Regions from separate parts of the Aquitalea aquatilis genome, predicted to be linked through region 3. Evidence: riboswitches for the same ligand, from Rfam matches in the RefSeq annotation. Region 3 holds a riboswitch; each other region holds the start of a gene.
The links. A riboswitch is a leader RNA that binds a small molecule or an ion and turns the genes downstream of it on or off. The one in region 3 is predicted to bind cobalamin.
Positions count from the first base shown of each region.

Region 1: another riboswitch for cobalamin. It lies ahead of FAZ30_RS04450 (TonB-dependent receptor domain-containing protein); the one in region 3 lies ahead of FAZ30_RS14920 ((2Fe-2S) ferredoxin domain-containing protein).
Region 2: another riboswitch for cobalamin. It lies ahead of FAZ30_RS17255 (energy-coupling factor ABC transporter permease); the one in region 3 lies ahead of FAZ30_RS14920 ((2Fe-2S) ferredoxin domain-containing protein).

Region 1 covers NZ_CP039731.1:987,954-993,764, forward strand. The annotation lists gene FAZ30_RS04440 (cobalamin-binding protein) at 19-900, opposite strand; gene cobU (bifunctional adenosylcobinamide kinase/adenosylcobinamide-phosphate guanylyltransferase) at 900-1,424, opposite strand; gene FAZ30_RS04450 (TonB-dependent receptor domain-containing protein) at 1,516-3,360, opposite strand; cobalamin riboswitch at 3,537-3,736, opposite strand; gene cobT (nicotinate-nucleotide--dimethylbenzimidazole phosphoribosyltransferase) at 3,889-4,923, shown strand; gene FAZ30_RS04460 (histidine phosphatase family protein) at 4,923-5,525, shown strand; gene cobS (adenosylcobinamide-GDP ribazoletransferase) at 5,522-5,811, shown strand, end outside.
Region 2 covers NZ_CP039731.1:3,689,443-3,695,253, reverse strand. The annotation lists gene FAZ30_RS17270 (energy-coupling factor ABC transporter ATP-binding protein) at 1-236, opposite strand, end outside; gene cbiQ (cobalt ECF transporter T component CbiQ) at 233-967, opposite strand; gene FAZ30_RS17260 (energy-coupling factor ABC transporter substrate-binding protein) at 951-1,241, opposite strand; gene FAZ30_RS17255 (energy-coupling factor ABC transporter permease) at 1,241-1,909, opposite strand; cobalamin riboswitch at 1,974-2,184, opposite strand; gene FAZ30_RS17250 (fimbrial protein) at 2,872-3,405, shown strand; gene FAZ30_RS17245 (fimbria/pilus periplasmic chaperone) at 3,476-4,225, shown strand; gene FAZ30_RS17240 (fimbria/pilus outer membrane usher protein) at 4,357-5,811, shown strand, end outside.
Region 3 covers NZ_CP039731.1:3,175,520-3,181,330, forward strand. The annotation lists gene FAZ30_RS14915 (cobaltochelatase subunit CobN) at 1-1,407, opposite strand, end outside; gene FAZ30_RS14920 ((2Fe-2S) ferredoxin domain-containing protein) at 1,404-1,733, opposite strand; cobalamin riboswitch at 1,896-2,075, opposite strand; gene cobD (threonine-phosphate decarboxylase CobD) at 2,118-3,104, opposite strand; gene cbiB (adenosylcobinamide-phosphate synthase CbiB) at 3,097-4,038, opposite strand; gene FAZ30_RS14935 (cobyric acid synthase) at 4,152-5,615, shown strand; gene FAZ30_RS14940 (hypothetical protein) at 5,638-5,811, opposite strand, start outside.

The DNA of each region.
Region 1 (5,811 bases), 2.2 Mb from region 3:
GGCGAGGATAACGGTCGGCTAGTCCAGCGTCAAACCCAGACTACGCCGTGCTGTGTCCAGCGTGGCACACATGGCCACGGCCCCGTCCAGCAGCCGTGGGCCGGGAATGGTCAGCAAATCCTCATCCACCACATAGCGCGTCGCTTTGGCCACTGCCGGCAAGGCCGGCCAGCGGTCCCACATGCGCAGGATATCGGCGCGGCCAGCCAGTATGACTTGTGGCTGAGCCGCGACAACCGCTTCCATGCTGACCTGCGGCGCAGCCTGGGCAAGGCCACCAAAGACATTGCGCCCACCGCACAGCTGCATGACCGAACCCATGAAGCTGCGCTGGCTGACGGTAAAGATGGGGGCACTGCTGATCTGGTAAAACACCGTCAGCGGCGGACGGCGGGCATAACGCTGGCGCAGTTGCAGCAGACGCTGGCGATAGCGGCTGGCCGCCGCATCGGCTTGCGGCTGCGTGGCGGTCAACTGGCCCAGGCGGTGCATCTCGCTGGCGATGTCTTCCAGCTGCAAGGGATGGCTGATGAACACCGGCACGCCAAGCTGGCGCAAGCGCTCCAGTTCGCGTGGATTGCCGCCATCCTGCCAGGCCACTACCAGATCGGGCTGCTGACGCATGACCGCTTCCAGGCTGACCCCGCTATAGCCGCCCACCCGCGGTAGCTGGCGTGCTGCTGGCGGATAGTTGCTGTAATCCACCGTCGCCACCAGCCGTGAGCCGGCACCGATGGCGTAGAGCATTTCGGTGGCATGCGGAGAGAGCGAAACAATGCGCCGGGCAGCACTTGGCAGTATCAGCCCTTGGCCGGCACCGTCGCGCACGACTATGGCCGCCTGGGCCGGGGCCAGCAGCAGTGCCAGCAACAACCAGCCGGCGCGTCCAAACCGGGCCATCAGCCGCCCTTGAGCGCCAGCGGCAGGCCGCAGGCCACCAGGGTCACGCGCTGGCAGCGGGCGGCGATGTCCTGATTGAGCCGGCCAAGCAGATCGCCATAGCGCCGTGCCACGCTGCTCATCGGCATCACGCCCCAGCCGATTTCATTGCTGACCAGCAACAGCTGGCCTTGCACTGCCGCAATGGCTTCCAGCAGCCATTGCCTTTCCTGCACGAAGTCCATTTCGTCGAACTGGTCGTCGCTGCGGAAAAAGCGCATCAGCCACATGCCCAGGCAATCCACCAGCAACAGGCCGTCTTCCTGATCATGTCCCAGCACCAGTTCGGCCAGACCACGCTCGGCTTCCAGCACGTGCCAGTGCTGCGGCCGCTGCAAACGGTGCTGGCGCACCCGTTCGGCAAACTCATCATCGCGCACTTCGGCAGTGGCGATGTAAGTCACCGGGCCGCCATGCTGCACGGCCAGTTGTTCGGCGTAGCGGCTTTTACCGGAGCGGGAGCCGCCGCTGATCAGGTGGGTCATGAACTTGATATCCCGAAAAACCGGGCCTCCAGCAAGGAGGCCCGGCTACAAACCAAGAAGGGGCTGCCACCTATAAGGTAGCAAGCAAGGTTTATTTCTGCTGATAGCTTACGCCGATATACCCGCCAAGGCCCGCCGTGTTGTAGCCATAGAGCGTAGTGTAATGACGGTCGAACACATTGCTGAGCTTGAGATTGGCAGTCCACTCGCGGGCAAAGCGGTAATTGGCATAGAGATTGGTCAACGTATAGCCGCCCAGCCAGACATTGCTGCCGCTATCGGTCGTGTCACGCCGCTTGGCACTGACCTGCCACTCCAGCCCGGTAGTCACTCGCCCCCAGTCATAGGCGGCCGCCAGCTGCCCGTAGGCGCGGGCACGTCGCTGCAATTGCTGGTGGCCGGAATGGTCCAGCGGGTCCTGATAGGTGGCAGAGCCAGACCAGTCCCAGTTGCCGACAGCCTTGGCCGCCGCCAACGTGGCACCACGGATGGTGGCATGGCTGATATTGGTCATGGTGCTGTAGTCGGAGGTAATGGCAATCATGTTGTCGATGCTGTTGTGAAACAGCGTCAGCGAGGCCGAACTGCCATTAGCCTTGTATTGCAAGGCCAGCTCGGCATTGCGCGATGTCTCCGGCTGCAGGTGGGGGTTGCCGGCGTAGCCATAGCTATCCAGCGGGTAGTACAGGTCATTGAAGGTGGGGGCCTTGAAGGCGGTGCCATAGCTGGCGCGTGCAGTCAGCGCCTCGTTCAGGCGATAGCCGTAACCCAGCTGGCCGGTGGTTTTGCCGCCAAACTGCTCATCCTGATCATGACGGGCACTGGCTTGCAGCAAATGCTTGCCGAATTCGCCGCTGTAGCCGATGAACACCGCCTTGTTGCTGCGTTCGCTGACATCAAAAGCCGTGCTGCTGTCCACATGCTGCTGGGTATAGTCGAAGCCAGCCAGCCAATTTCCCAGCCCGGTGTGGATATCGTTCTGCCACAGCCATTCGTTCTGGGCGGTCTGATACAGGTCGGCACGCTGGGCCATGTCGCCATTGGTCCAGTGCTCCTGTCTGTCAACGCTGTGGCTGAAACGCAGGGTGGAGGTCCAGTTGTCGGTGAGGCTGTTTTTGGATTCCAGGCTGGCACCGCTCTGGCGACTGCGTTGCAGATCTTCACCGTGGCTGTTGTAGCCGTCGTAATCCATTTTGCCGTTGGTCTGGAACAGGCGCAGCGACAGCTCCTGGCCGGCAGCCAGCGTCTGGGTCAGGTTGGCCGAGTAGGACAGGTTGCGGTAGGGATCACGGTCGGGGTTATAGCTGCTGCTCTGCGCATTGGTGGCGGAGATGCCATTGGTTTGCTGCTGGCTGAACTGCAGGCTGAAGGCGGTATTGTCCAGCTTGCCAGCCACCCCAGCGGCTGACTGGAACAGACCATGGTCGCCCACGCCCAGCGCAGCATTGAAACGCGGGGCACCGCTACCCTGGCGAGTGAAAATCTGGATCACGCCGCCGATGGCATCGGCACCATACAGGCTGGAGCTGCTGCCACGCAGGATTTCGATGCGCTCGATATTGTCCAGCGGGATGTTTTCCAGCGCCGTGGTACCGGTGGTGGCCGAGACGATACGCACACCATCCAGCAACACCACGGTCTGGTTGGCATTGCTGCCACGCAGGTAGATGCTGGCCTGGCTGCCGGCACCACCGGAACTGACCACTTCAACCCCGGGCTGGCGTGCCAGCAGTTGCGGCAAGCTGGTGACGGCAGATTGCTCGATGTCGTCGCGGGTAATCACACTGATGTCAGACAGGGTCTTGGTGATGGATTGCGGCTGGCGGCTGGCCGTTACCACCACTTCCTCGCCCTGGAATTGCGGCAGATTGTCGGCATGGGCCATGCCGGTGCCGATCAGCGACACCAGCAGCCCGATTTGTTGCGGCTTGAACATGAAACACACACTCCTGAAATGAAAAACCGGCAGAGCTGACAGGCTGCTGCCGCGAGGAGTGCGAAGAGGACGGCTTTCGCCGCTTGAACATCATGGCATGCGGAGCGGCGCAGCTGGCGCGCTCCGCTGTCTGCAAGATCGCCTCCCCGCGATACTCCAGCACCGGCAGCCGCACAGGCAGCCGCCGGCGACAGGCCGGTCTCCGGGCTTGGTCTTGCAGTCGTGCGCCTTCCCGTTCGATGTGAACAGTGGCGATGGCACAACCTTGGCCAGCAAAAGGCCAGACCTTACCGTTGCGGGGGCAGCGCCGGTCTTGCACCGGCTTCCCGTTTCATCCGGGCGGCAAAGCCCGGACACCTGTCTGGCGGGAATTATAAAGCGAATTGTCGCGAAAATAGAGCGATCATCAGCGATTTGTTGCCATATGCAAATGGCAATGCCCATGCCATACCGGCATGCCGCTTGCCGCGCCGCCCCCCATGACTTAGAGTCCCGCTCTAGCCCATGCCAACCAGAGAACACCGCATCATGACCCAGTCCATCGCCCTGCCCGCCCACGCTTCTTATCAGGCTGCCCTGCAGCGCCAGAACTCGCTGACCAAGCCGGCCGGCAGCCTGGGTGTACTGGAAACGGTGGCCTGCCGCTTTGCCGCCTGGCAAGGCCAGACCATTCCGGCCGCGCTGACGCCGGCCATTACCGTTTTTGCTGGTGACCACGGCGTGACTGCCGAAGGCGTATCGGCCTACCCGTCCATCGTGACCGGCGAAATGGTGAAGAACTTTGCCGCCGGCGGCGCGGCCATCTGCGTGCTGGCCCGCGCCATCTCCGCCCGGCTGGAAGTGGTGGATGTGGGTGTGCTGGGTCAGCTGCCGGAACTGCCCATTGTCTATGCCAAGGTCGCTGCCGGCACGGCCAATCTGGCGCTTGAGGCCGCCATGAGCACGACCGAGGTGGAGGCCGCGCTGGAAGTGGGCCGCGCCGCCGCCCGCCGCGCCATCGAACAGGGTGCCAATCTGCTGATCGCCGGCGATATGGGCATTGGCAATACCACGCCGTCGGCGGCGCTGATCTGCCGCCTGGCCAATCTTGAGGTCGATCTCATCGTCGGCCGCGGCACCGGCATCGACGACGCCGGCCTCGCCAACAAGCGCCGCGTGGTGGCACAGGCACTGCAGCGCCTGCAAGGGCAGCCGTTGAGCGGCACGCAAGTGCTGGCCGAACTGGGCGGGCTGGAAATCGCCGCCATGGCCGGCTTCTATCTGGAAGGTGCCCTACAGGGCGTGCCGTCTCTGGTGGATGGCTTCATCGCCAGCGCAGCCGCACTGGCTGCCCGCGCCATCAACCCTGCCGTGGCCGCCTGGCTGCTGGCCAGCCATCGCTCGGAAGAAACCGGCCACCGCCTGGCACTGGAGGCGCTGGGGCTGGAGCCGCTGGTGGAACTGGGCATGCGGCTGGGTGAAGGCTCCGGCGCGGCGACCTGCGTACCGCTGTTGCAACTGGCCATCAAGCTGCATGCCGAGATGGCCACTTTTGCCCAGGCCGGAGTGACGGAGAAGGATTGATGAACCCCTACACGCTGACCCTGCTGCGCCACGGCGAGATCGACCACGACGGCCGGCTGATCGGCCGTACCGATCTGCCGCTGAATGATCTGGGCTGTGAACAGATGGCCCGCAGCTGGCAGCGGCTGAACCAGCTGGCACCAGTGACCAGCATGGCCACCTCCCCCCTGCAGCGCTGCCGCGAATTTGCCGTACACCAGGCCCTGCATGGTTCGCTGCCATTGAAGGTGGACGAGCGCTTTGCCGAATTCGACTTTGGCGACTGGGACGGCATGTCGCGCGACATCCTGTCCGGCCAGCAACCGGACTGGGGCAGCCGGGTGGCCAGCGGAGAACTGACCCCGCCGGGCGGCGAGAGCTATGCCCTATTCCGCACCCGGGTGCTGTGTGGCTTCAGCGAGTGGATTCAAACCGCGCGCGGCAGCCATCGCGTGCTGGTCTGCCACGGCGGGGTGATTACCGCGCTGCTGGCCGAGCTGCTGGGCACCGAATTCGCCGTGGCCAAGCTGATGACGGTACAGCGTGGCGGCTTTGCCCAGCTGTCGATTCTGGAAGGCCATCCGGCCTATCTGATGCATCTGGAAAGCCCCGGCGAAGCATGAGCCTGCCCCCCTCGTCCCCGGTGCCGCCAGCCCGCTGGTGGCAATCGCTGATTCTGGCCATCCAGTTTCTTACCCGTCTGCCCACACCGCAGTTGCGCACCTTCCACCCGGAATGGCTGGCCGCCAGTGCGCGCTGGTTTGCTCCGGTCGGCCTGTTGCTGGGCAGCCTGCTGTGGCTGGCCGTGTGGCTGGGGGGGCAGTACGACCCCTGGCTGGGCGCGCTGCTGGGCCTGCTGTGCTGGATAGGTGTCACCGGCGGCCTGCATCTGGACGGGCTGGCCGACCT
Region 2 (5,811 bases), 510 kb from region 3:
AGCCGGTTAAGCCCCTGGCGCGAGTAGGTCACGGCCTCCTGCTCCAGCAACACGCTGCCATGATCCGGCCGCAAGGTTCCATTCAGATGCTGCAAAAAAGTGCTCTTGCCCGAGCCGTTTGGCCCGAGCAAGGCCAGGCAGCGGCCCCGTTGAATGGAAAGATTGATGCCTGACAGCGCAATGACATTGCCAGGAAAGGTATAGCCAAGCTGCTGGACACTGAGAATGGTGTTCATGAAAAAAGGGTTCCGACCAGCACTACGCTACCCAGTAACAGGCTGGTCCATGTCAGGCGTGTCAGGGATAGCGGCTGCGTGCGCCGCAGGACGTTGAATTCGCCGTTCCAGCCGCGGGCGGCCAGGCCGTTTTCCATCCTGCCGGCCCGATCCATGGCGCGTGGAAACAGATTGGCCAGTAGCAGGCCGAGCGAGCGCAGCTGTTGCTTGCGATTGCTTTGTCCCAGTCGCGCGGCCTGTGCCGTATGCATGGCGCTGGCGGTGTCCAGCAGCAGGAAAACCAGCCGGTACATGATCAGGCTGATTTCGGCAATCTCGCGCGGCAGGCCGATTTTGCGCAGGCTGGCCAGGATATCGGTGACCGGGGTGGTCAGGGCAAGCAGCAGCAGGCAGCAGATTCCGGCGAAAGATCTGAGCAGCAGGCCGCATACCGTTGGCAGCGCCGCTGGGGACAAGCTCAGGCCGTGGCGGCTGACATCAAACAGCATGCTCAGCCCGGCGGTCAGCAGGAAGCCGGCGGGTATCAGGGCATAGCGCAACCAGAGTCGCAACGGCACTCTTGCACCCAGCAGCGTCACGCTCAGTACGCTGGCGATGATGCAAGGGGCGGCCGGCCAGGGTGGCAGGCTGATGGCCAGCAGCAACATGCCGATAGCCAGCAGGGCCTTTTCCAGCACCGGCCTTTCCCGCCAGCGACTCAGATGCGCATAGTGATCAATGCTCAGCTTCATCGCGGGCGGCCAGTCCCTGGCGTTTGCCGATGACGTAGCCGATGACGCCAGCGCCAATGGCGGCCTGCAAGGCAAACAGCAGGCTTTCCACTTCGCCGCTTGGCGGCTCCCAGATGGGGGAGAACCAGGGCTGGTAGCCTGGCTTGGCGTGGGTAATGGCGGCGGTGGCCTGATCGTCCGAGCCGGCAAATTTGCCTTCGACCAGCAAGAGCGGCAGCACCAGCAGTGCGACCGTGCCCAACAGCAGCCATTTGCTACGGGATGACTTGGCCATTAGCGTGTCTCCCCGGCAAGAATGCTGACTTTTCTGATATCGGCTACCTTGCCGGCCAGCGCATCCATCACCACCACCGTCAGCATGCCCTCGGCAATGGCCAATGGCACTTGCGTCAGCGCAAAAATGCCACCGAACTTGATGGCGGCAGTCATGAAGCCACCCACCGGGTCCGGATAGGCGAGTGCCAGCTGGATGGAGGTGGTGATATATGTGGCCAGATCCCCCAGCGCAGCGGCAAGAAACATCGACACCGCCACCGACAAGCCAAGGCGCTGCCCCAGCTTCCACAAGCCATAGCTGACCCAGGGGCCGACGATGGCCATGGAGAACAGGTTGGCCCCGAGCGTGGTCAGGCCGCCATGGGCGAGCAGCAAGGCCTGGAACAGCAAGACCATGGCCCCCAGCACCGCCATCACCGCCGGCCCGAATACCACCGCGCCAAAACCGGTACCGGTGGGGTGCGAGCAGGAGCCGGTCACGCTGGGCATTTTCAGGGCAGACAAGACAAAGGCAAAGGCGCCGGCAGCGGCCAGATTCATTCTGGCTTGCGGACGTTCCGACAGGATTTTGCGTATGTGCCAGACACCGCCGGCAAAGAAAGGAGCAGAAACGGAATACCAGGCAAGACAGTGCTTGGCCGGCAAATAGCCTTCCATGATGTGCATGAGGATGACCCACAGTGAAAGTGGCGCGGACTCTCTATACAGCCCCCCGGCTGCATGACAAGCGCGCTCACAGACGATGATGGCAGGTCTCCTGACTTCCGGCTCCAGCAGCGTTGCGCGTCTTCCCGGCTTGGTGTCTTGCTGGTGGATGCAGCCAAGACAGCCAGTGACATGATGCGCAAAACCTAACCGATTACAGTTGCGGGGGCAGTTGCAGCATTGCACTGCATTCCCTTTTCACCGGCGTTGCCGGCACCATCAATGGCCGTCAGGATACGCCAACTTCATGCCCTGCGCAAAATGGCCGCCCTGGCGCACGCCCCGGGCATGGCGCGGGTGCTGCTTGTCTGGCACCTCCAGCCTCGGGCTGCCCACGGGCGGCCGGCAGTGGCTCCTGGCAAGGCAAGCCTCCTTAAGTGTTCGCATTTTGTCAGGCACTGCATTTCGGTTCATTTCCTGGTTTTCATCAGCGCCTCTGCATGCATTTTCCTTGTCTTGCTTCCTGCCAAATGTACAAACGCACGGCTGCTGACTCGCCACGCCACAAAAAGCAGCGGCTGCGGCTGCGGTTGTGGCTGTGTGTCCTCGCTGGCAGGCAACTGAATGATTTGATTAAAAATCAGCGGCTTGAAATGGTGGCTCTGCTTGCAGCACCCCCGTGCAATCTAGCTTTTGTCATATTTGACAGGAAAAATTACAACACTTTCAAGAAAATTCTTTTCAACATGAAGATGCTGAGCTTACAATTGTAAATAACAACAGCTTAAACATTTAATATCTAATTCGCTCGACACCATTGTCATGGTGCTGAGGCGGGTGGCAAGGCTGTTGCGGGTGGTTTGCGAGTGTTCTGGCTGACTGCGTCTTGCGCAGTGGCGGTGGAAGCTTGCGGGGAAGGGCGCCAGGCTGGCGTTCTGTCTGGGGCAGTGTGCTGCCCTGTTAATGCGATGGAGTTTTAGAAAATGAAAAAGATTGTTTCTGTCTTGGTAATCGGGTTGGGCATTTACTCTGCTGGCGCGCTGGCAGCGGATGGCACCATTACCATCAACGGCAAGATCACGGCCAATACCTGCACCATCACCGGCACCAGTGGCAGCAACGTCACCGTGACCCTGCCGACGGTGTCCACCTCTGCGCTGGCTACTGCCGGCCAGGTTGCCGGTGTCACCCCGTTTGCGCTGAACCTGAGCAACTGTAACGGCACCAGTGCCCAGACCCATTTCGAACTGGGTGCCACGGTGGACCAGAGCACCGGTAACCTGTTCAATGCCAGCGGTTCCGGCATGGCCACCAATGTGGAAGTACAGCTGCTGAACAATACCTTCCAGCCGATCAATGTTGCCACCAGCGCCAACTCGCAAACCGTCACCCTGTCCGGCAGCTCGCCGAACAAGACCGGCACCATGAACTACTACGCCCAGTACATCGCCACCGGTGGCGCATCCACCGCGGGTACGGTGAATACCAGTGTTCAGTACTCGATGATTTACAACTAAGCAGCACCCGCCCGGTGGTCTGGGGAGTGCCTCCCCGGATCGCCAGGGCAATCGTTGAGGCAGGTGCAGAATGAAAAAAATAGCAAAACTCGGGGCAGTCGTGTTCACCAGCATGGCCATGTTGCTGGCATCCGCCGCGCAGGCCAATGTGGTGATTACCGGTACACGCATCATCTACAAGTCAGATGATCGCGAAGTCACCATCAAGATGGACAATGTTGGCCATGACCCGGCGCTGGTACAGGCGTGGGCAGATCGTGGCAATGAAAAGTCCGAACCCACCACGGCCGATGCGCCCTTCCTGATCATGCCGCCGATTTTCCGGGTGGACCCGGCTAAGGCGCAAACGGTGCGCCTGACCTTTACCGGCGATAGCGTGCCGCAAGACCGCGAGTCGGTGTTCTGGCTGAATATCCTGGATATTCCGCCCCTGCCCAAGGCCAGCAACGAGCAGCACAACTATGTGCAGGTGGCCTTCCGCTCCCGCCTCAAGCTGTTCTATCGCCCGGCCGGCCTGGCCGGCAATCCGGATGATGCGGCAGACAAACTCAGCTGGCAGCTGGTTTCCCTGGGGGGAAAGCTTGGCTACGCCTTGCGCGCCAGCAATGCCAGTGCCTTTCATGTCTCGCTCAATTTCAGTGCCATCCAGCTGGGTGGTCATGAATACCGCAGCGAGGGTGGCATGGTCGCACCCGGTGGCAGTGCCGATTTCAAGCTGAAGGGGCTGACTGCGCGCCCCACCGGCGAGGCCGCGCTGCTCTACGAAAGCATCAATGATTTTGGTGCTCCGGTTGCGCACAGCCTGCAGCTGAAACCTTGATCAATCAGGACCGGGCCGCCGCGACGCATGTCGTTTGTGCCGGCCGGGTTCATGCCAGATAGCGTGCTGCCATGATAAAAAATCCTAGCCGACAGGCATCGGCCTGCTGGATACCCAAACCATTGAGCCTGATGCTGATCGCCGTGTTCAGTCCGGGGGCAGCCTGGGCGGCCGATACCAATCCGGCGGACGGCGTCGTGGCATTGAACGATGTGCAGTTCAATCCCGCCTTTCTGGGGCAGACTCCGGATGGCAAGCCGCTGGATCTGTCGCGCTTCAGCGGCAATGGTGCGGCACTGCCGGGGACTTATCGTGCCGATGTGTTCGTCAATATGGGCTGGCTGGGACGGCGCGATGTCGTGCTGCGCGAGCGGGATGATCACAAGGTGGTGGCCTGTTTTAACCGCGCCATGCTGGATGAAATGGGTGTGGACTTCAGCCGCCTGCAAGACAGCGACGCCCTGACCCGACAAGACGCAAGCCGCTGCCATGAGATCGGTGCCATCGTGCCGGGGGCAAGCAGCAGCTTCAATGCTTCCGATCTGAAGCTGGATGTCAGCATTCCCCAGTTGTATGTCCACAGCCATGCGCGTGGTTATGTGGACCCGCAATACTGGGATGCCGGTGCACCCTTTGCCGGCTTCATCAATTACAACGCCAATGCCTATCGCTATGACAACGGTAGCGTCGGCAAGACCACACAGTACTATCTGGGCAGCAATGCCGGGCTGAATATCGGCGAGTGGCGGCTGCGCCATAATGCGGCGCTGACACAGCAGAGCTACCAGAACCAGTCTGGCGACGGACGCCATTACCAGAGTATTTCTGCCTATGCCCAGCACGACCTGACGGCATGGCAATCGGTGTTGACGGTGGGCGACAGCTTTACGCCGTCCGATCTGTTCAGTTCGGTGGGTTTCCGCGGGGCACAGATCAACTCCGACGACCGCATGCTGCCGGAATCGATGCAGGGCTATGCGCCGGTGGTGCGCGGTGTGGCCGAGAGCAATGCCCGCGTATCCATTCGCCAGAACGGCAATCTGATCTATGAAAACACCGTGCCGCCCGGCGAGTTCCAGATCAACGACTTGTATAACACCGGCTATGCAGGTGACCTGAATGTCACGGTGACTGAGGCCGATGGCCGCACCCGCCAGTTTGTGGTGCCGTATGCCGCGGTGCCGCAGTTGCTGCGTGCCAGTCAGTCGCGCTACAGCATCACGGCGGGTCAGCTGCGCGATGCAAGCCTCAACACCCAGCCAAAATTTATCCAGGCCACTTATCAGCGTGGCTTGAATAATACCGTCACCGTCTATGGTGGGGTGATTGCAGCCGAGCACTACCAGGCCGGCATGCTGGGCGTGGCGCTGAATACGCCGTTTGGTGCGCTGGCCACCGATGTCACCCAGTCGCAGGCGCGCGATCTGCCCGCTTCGGCAGGCCTGGGCTCGCAGCTGACCGGTCAGAGTTACCGTGTCACCTATAGCAAGCTGCTGGAAGCCACCCGCACCAACTTCACCGTGGCCGCTTACCGCTATTCGACCGAGGGCTATCTGGAGTTCAACAGCTACGCCGCGCTGATCAAT
Region 3 (5,811 bases):
CTCCAGCATGCGTGTTTGCAGCGGGGCGGGCAGTTCAGCAAACCATTGCTGATACTGCGCCAGCGGTACGCGGGCAATGGCCTGGCGCAATTGCTCGGCGCTGAGGTAGTCGGTGTCGTAGCAGCCACGGTCGATCAACTGGTGCATCAGCGCATCGCTGCTGTCTGGCAGCGGGCCGATCTGGTAGCCATTGGCCTGCATGGCTTGCAGCAGCGCATACAGCGAGGCGGCGGAGTCCAGCCCCACCGCATTGCCCACTTGCGAGGCCTTGCTGTTGGAATTGGTAAAGATGAAGGCTACCCGTTTGGTGGCAGCCGGGGTGTGCTTCAGTCGCGCCAGCCGGGCGGCAATGCCGGCCAGGCGGCGCATGCGGTCGGGCAGCGGCTGGTAGTCGCTGCTGGCCGGGTCTTCCGGCTTGAACGACACCGGCACGCCGATGATGCGGCCATCGAACTCCGGCAGCGCCACATTCATGGCGGTGTCCAGCGGGTTCAGCCCACGCTCGGATTGCTCCCACTGCGCCTGGGTCATGCTGCTGGTGATGGCCTGCAGCACCGGGATATCCAGCTGCTCGAAGGCCTCTACTGCCCAGCTGGCGCTGGTGGCACCTTCGGCATTCACTTCGCCCATGGCAAAGGACGTCGTGTTGATCAGCACGCAGGGCTGGCCGGCGCGGGTGTCGCGCAGCAGTTGCAGCGCTGCCGGCATGCCGGCTTCGTCCTGGCTGCGCAGCGACGAGGTAAACAGCGGCAGCGCGTTGATCTGGCGCTCGGCCAGCATGTCTACCAGCATGTCGATGAAGCGGGTGTTGCCGCTCAGCCAGTGGGCGCGGTAGAAGCTGATGGCTACCGTGGGCCAGCCGGGTTGGCGAATTTCACACCAATCATCCAGCCAGTCATCCATGCTGCAAGCGTCGGACAGCTCCGGGTGATACAGGCCGTGCTCCGGCAAGGCGGCCGCAGGCAGATAGCCGTGGCCGGTCATCAGCAGACGGTCGGACAGGTAGCGCAGCAATTGCGCCATATTGCTGCTGCCACCGGCTTGCAGATAGGCATTGGCCTCTTGCTGGATGGATGGCGGCACGGTGCACAGCGCGGCCAGCTCCGGGTCCGGCTCGCCGGTGCCGCTGAGGATGATCAGCGCCTGCTTGCGTGCCAGCGCCTGCTGGTGCAGCGCGTCGAAAGCGGGGATGGACTGTACCCGGCCCAATACCCGCAGCAGCAGGATGCGGGCGCTGGCAAGTGGGCCGTCCAGCAGGGCCTGCATCTGGCTGGCGTCGGTAATGTGTTGCAGGGCGAAGCTGGCGACGCTGTCGAAGTCTGGCGGCAGCGGGGCGCGGCTCAGGGCGGTGAGGTCGGTGCCGGCGTGGCTGAGCAGCACGATGCCGCCCTGGTTGTGCTGCGTCATGGCGTGCTTTCACTGCTGACATCGCCCAAACCCAGGCGATGGAAAATCAGGGCTTCCACTGGCACGTCGCCCTGCAGATGCTCGCTGACAATGCGCTGCACCGCGTTGGCATCCACCTTGCGATACCACACGCCTTCCGGGTAGACCACCATGATGGGGCCTTCCTTGCATACGGCGAAACAATGACTGCGGGTGCGTTTCACCTTGAGGCCGTCACAGGCGTCGATGGCCTGGCCCAGCTGTTTGAACATGGCTTCGGCCTGCTGGCCATTTTCGGTGCAGCGCGGGCCGGTGCACATCAGCACATGGCGATAGTGCTGTCTCATCGGCGGCATTCCGGCAGGGTGGCGTGGCGTGCCGCTAACGGCTGGCTGGATGGATTCATGGCGGCCCTCTGGTGACGATAGGTCGCCGCAGGCGAGGGCACGGCGCGCCGGCGATGGGCGGCACGGTGCATTCCCCCGGTACACCCCGCCCGGATTCAGCCTGCGTCGACACGGATGACGGCCGGTCTCCTGGCTCGCGCTTCTTTACCCGGCATCGCCTTCCCGGGTGGCCCCGGTGGCATCGTGATGCGGACTCGTCGCTTACAGTTGCGGGGGCAGCTGCGGTGTCTCACCGCATTCCCGTTTCACCCCTGGCGGGGCACCGTCATTGAAGCGCGCATGATACGTGACAACCGGGTAAATGGGAATTCTGCCGACTGATTTTCAAGGCTTTTCCCATTGCGCCAGTGCGGTTTCCAGCTGTCGCCAGCCGGCCTCGTCTGGTGGCAGGCCCAGGCGCAGACTGGGGCCGTCGGCAAACTGGCGCAGCAGAATGCCGCGCCGGGCCAGGAAATCGAACAGCGCCGGGCAGTGCGCGCCCTGCAGCCACTGAAACAGATGGCTGCCTCCGGCCGGAATCAGGCCGTGCTGTTGCAATAGCTGTTGCAAACGCTGGCTGTCGCTGGCCAGTTGCGTGCGCATCGCCTGTTGCCAGTTTTTATCCTGCAAGGCCAAGGTCACCACTTCACGCGCCGGGCCGTTGATGCTCCACGGGCCGATGGCCTCGGCCAGTTGCTGCAACAGCGCCGGCCAGGCAAACACAAAACCCACCCGTGCCCCGGCCAGGCCGAAAAACTTGCCGATGGAGCGCAGTACGATCAGCCCTGGCAGGCCCACATCAGCCAGCAGGCTGTGCTCTGGCGTGGCATCCATGAAGGCTTCGTCGATGATCAGCCAGCCGCCACGACAGGCCAGTCGGGCGCGCCAGTCCTGCAGTTGTGCACGGGAGAAGGTGGTCCCGGTGGGGTTGTTGGGGTGGCACAGCAGCAGCACGTCCAGCTGGTCGATGGCAGCGTCGATGTCCTCCGGCGCATGGCGGCTCAACTGGTGGCCGTTTTGCTCCCAGTGCCAGGGGTGTTCGGCATAACACAAGGGCAGCATGCCCACCCGGCACGCTGGGCGCAGGGTGGGCAATAGCTGGATGGCCGGCTGCGAGCCGGCTACCGGCAGTAGCAGCGGGCTGCCGTAGTAATCCGCCGCCGCTTGTTCCAGCCCGTCATCCTCTTCGGGCAGCCGCTGCCAGCTGCGCGGGCTGGCCGCCGGCACTGGCCAGCCTTGTGGGTTCAAGCCGGTGGACAGATCCAGCCAGTCTTGCGCGGGAATGCCGTATTGCTGCGCGGCACGCAGGATGCCGCCTCCGTGTTCAAGCATGTGTGAAGCTCCAGATGAGGCCGCCGCCCAGCAGCGCCACGGCCACCCACAGCCACAGGCTGCGCTGTACCAGCGCGATGGCGCGGGCAATGTCTTCGGCTAAGGGCGGGCGTTGCAGGCCCAGCGTGGGGCGCTGCTTCAGCTTGCCGTGATAGCTGGCGGCACCGCCCAGCAGCACGCCCAGCGCACCGGCACCGGCGGCCATGACCGGGCCGGCATTGGGGCTGTACCAGGTGGGGGCCTGGGCGCGCCAGCATTGCCAGCCCTGGCGGGTATGGCCCAGCACGATGTAAGTGAGCGCGGTGAGGCGGGCGGGAATCAGGTTGAGTACATCGTCAAACCGGGCGGCCGCCCAGCCAAAATGCAGGAAGCGCTCATTGCGATAGCCCCACATGGCGTCCAGGGTATTGGCGGCGCGGTACAGTACCACGCCGGGCGCGCCCAGCAGCAAAAACCAGAACACGGCGGCAAAGATGGCATCGCTGCCGTTTTCCAGCACCGATTCGATGGTGGCGCGTGCCACGGCGGTTTCGTCCAGTTCGCTGGTGTTGCGGCTGACGATCATCGACACCTTGTAACGGGCCAGCGGCAAGTCGCCAGCGCGCAGCGCATCGAGCACCGCCTGGGCATGCTCGCGCAGGCTTTGCGCGCCAATGGCGAGGTACAGCAACAAGACCGATGCCAGCTGGCCCAGCCACGGTAAACGTGACAGCCAGCAAGCCAGGCCGGTCAGTGGCAGTAGCAGCAGGCTGATGCCCAGCACACCGCGCAGGCGCATGCGCCACACCGGTTCGGCTAGTGGCTGTGCCGGGTACAGCGCCTGTTCCACCCTGCGCACCAGATAGCCATAGCCCACTAGCGGATGCCAGCGCCGTGGCTCACCCAGCAAGCGGTCCAGCACTACGGCAAACAACAGAAAAACAGCTGAAATCACGTCACGCGCCTATATAATCGCCGGCTTCGGGGCGGCCGCTTGCCGCGCTGCCCTACCGTTGAAAAAGCGACATTCTAGGGGTCTTCCCGAAAAATTGCGCGCTGGAGAACTGCATGTCCGCCAAAACCATCATGATTCAGGGCACCACCTCGGATGCCGGCAAGAGCACTTTCGCCACTGGCTTTTGCCGTCTGCTGGCGCGGCGCGGCTTGCGCGTGGCCCCGTTCAAGCCGCAGAACATGGCGCTCAATAGTGCGGTGACAGTGGATGGTGGCGAGATCGGTCGTTCGCAAGCAGTGCAGGCACTGGCCTGCGGCGTGGAGCCGCACACCGACATGAATCCGGTGCTGCTCAAGCCCAATAGCAACACCGGCTCCCAGCTCATCATCCAGGGCCATGCCGTGGGCAATATGGACGCGGTGTCCTATCACGCCTACAAGCCGGTGGCGATGCAGGCGGTGTTGCAATCGCACGCCCGTCTGGCCAGCCAATACCAGTGCATCGTGGTGGAAGGCGCGGGCAGCCCGGCGGAAATCAATCTGCGCGAGGGCGATATCGCCAATATGGGCTTTGCCGAGGCGGTGGACTGCCCGGTGGTGCTGGTGGCGGACATCGAGCGTGGCGGGGTGTTTGCCCATCTGGTGGGAACGCTGGAATTGCTGTCCGACAGCGAGCGCGCGCGGGTGGTGGGGCTGGTGATCAACCGCTTCCGTGGCGATCCGGCCTTGCTGCAGTCCGGCGTGGAGTGGGTGGAGCAGCGTACCGGCAAGCCGGTGCTGGGCGTGCTGCCTTATCTGAACGGCCTGCATATCGAGGCGGAAGACAGCCTGGCGCTGAACCGGCCACAAGCCGGCACTACGCCGCAGCAGACGCTGCGGGTGGTGGTGCCGGTGCTGCCGCGCATCAGCAACCATACCGATTTCGATCCGCTGCGCCTGCACCCGCAGGTGGAGCTGTTGCTGGTCAAGCCGGGCCAGCCGCTGCCGCCGGCCGACCTGCTCATCCTGCCCGGCAGCAAGAGTGTGCGGGCTGATCTGGCCAGCTTGCGCGCTGCCGGCTGGGAGGCGGACATCGCCCGCCACCTGCGCTATGGCGGCAAGCTGATCGGCATCTGCGGCGGTTTACAGATGCTGGGCAAGCAGTTGCACGACCCGCTGGGGCTGGAGGGTGAGGCGGGCAGCAGTGCCGGCCTGGGCTGGCTGGACATGGACACCACGCTGGCTGCGCACAAGCAACTGACGCGGGTGAGCGGCCAGCTGGCAGTGGGCGGCGCAGCGGTAAGCGGCTATGAAATCCACATGGGAGTGAGCAGTGGCCCGGCGCTGGAGCAGCCTGCGGTACGGCTGGAAGACGGCCGCTGCGACGGGGCCATCAGCGCCGACGGTCAGATTCTGGCCAGCTATCTGCACGGCCTGTTCGACCAGCCGGCTGCGCTGACCGCCTTGCTGGCATGGGCCGGGCTGGCTGCGCCGCAGCCGCTGGATTATCCCGCCATCCGCGAAGCGCATATCGAACGGCTGGCCGACATGCTGGAACAGCATCTGGACCTGACGCCGCTGGCCCGCTGGCTGCCCTGAGCGCGGGTCGGCCTCGGCTGACTTACTGTCTTATTTCAATATCCAGTGTGTGCATGGCCTGGCTGAAACCCAGCACATGCTGTGCCGGCAGCTCCACGCTGGCACCCTTGTACTGGGTCACCACCGACGCCGACGACTTGTTGTTGTAACTGCGCATGCCATACAGCGTGTTGCTGTGCATGCTGCCAACAAACAG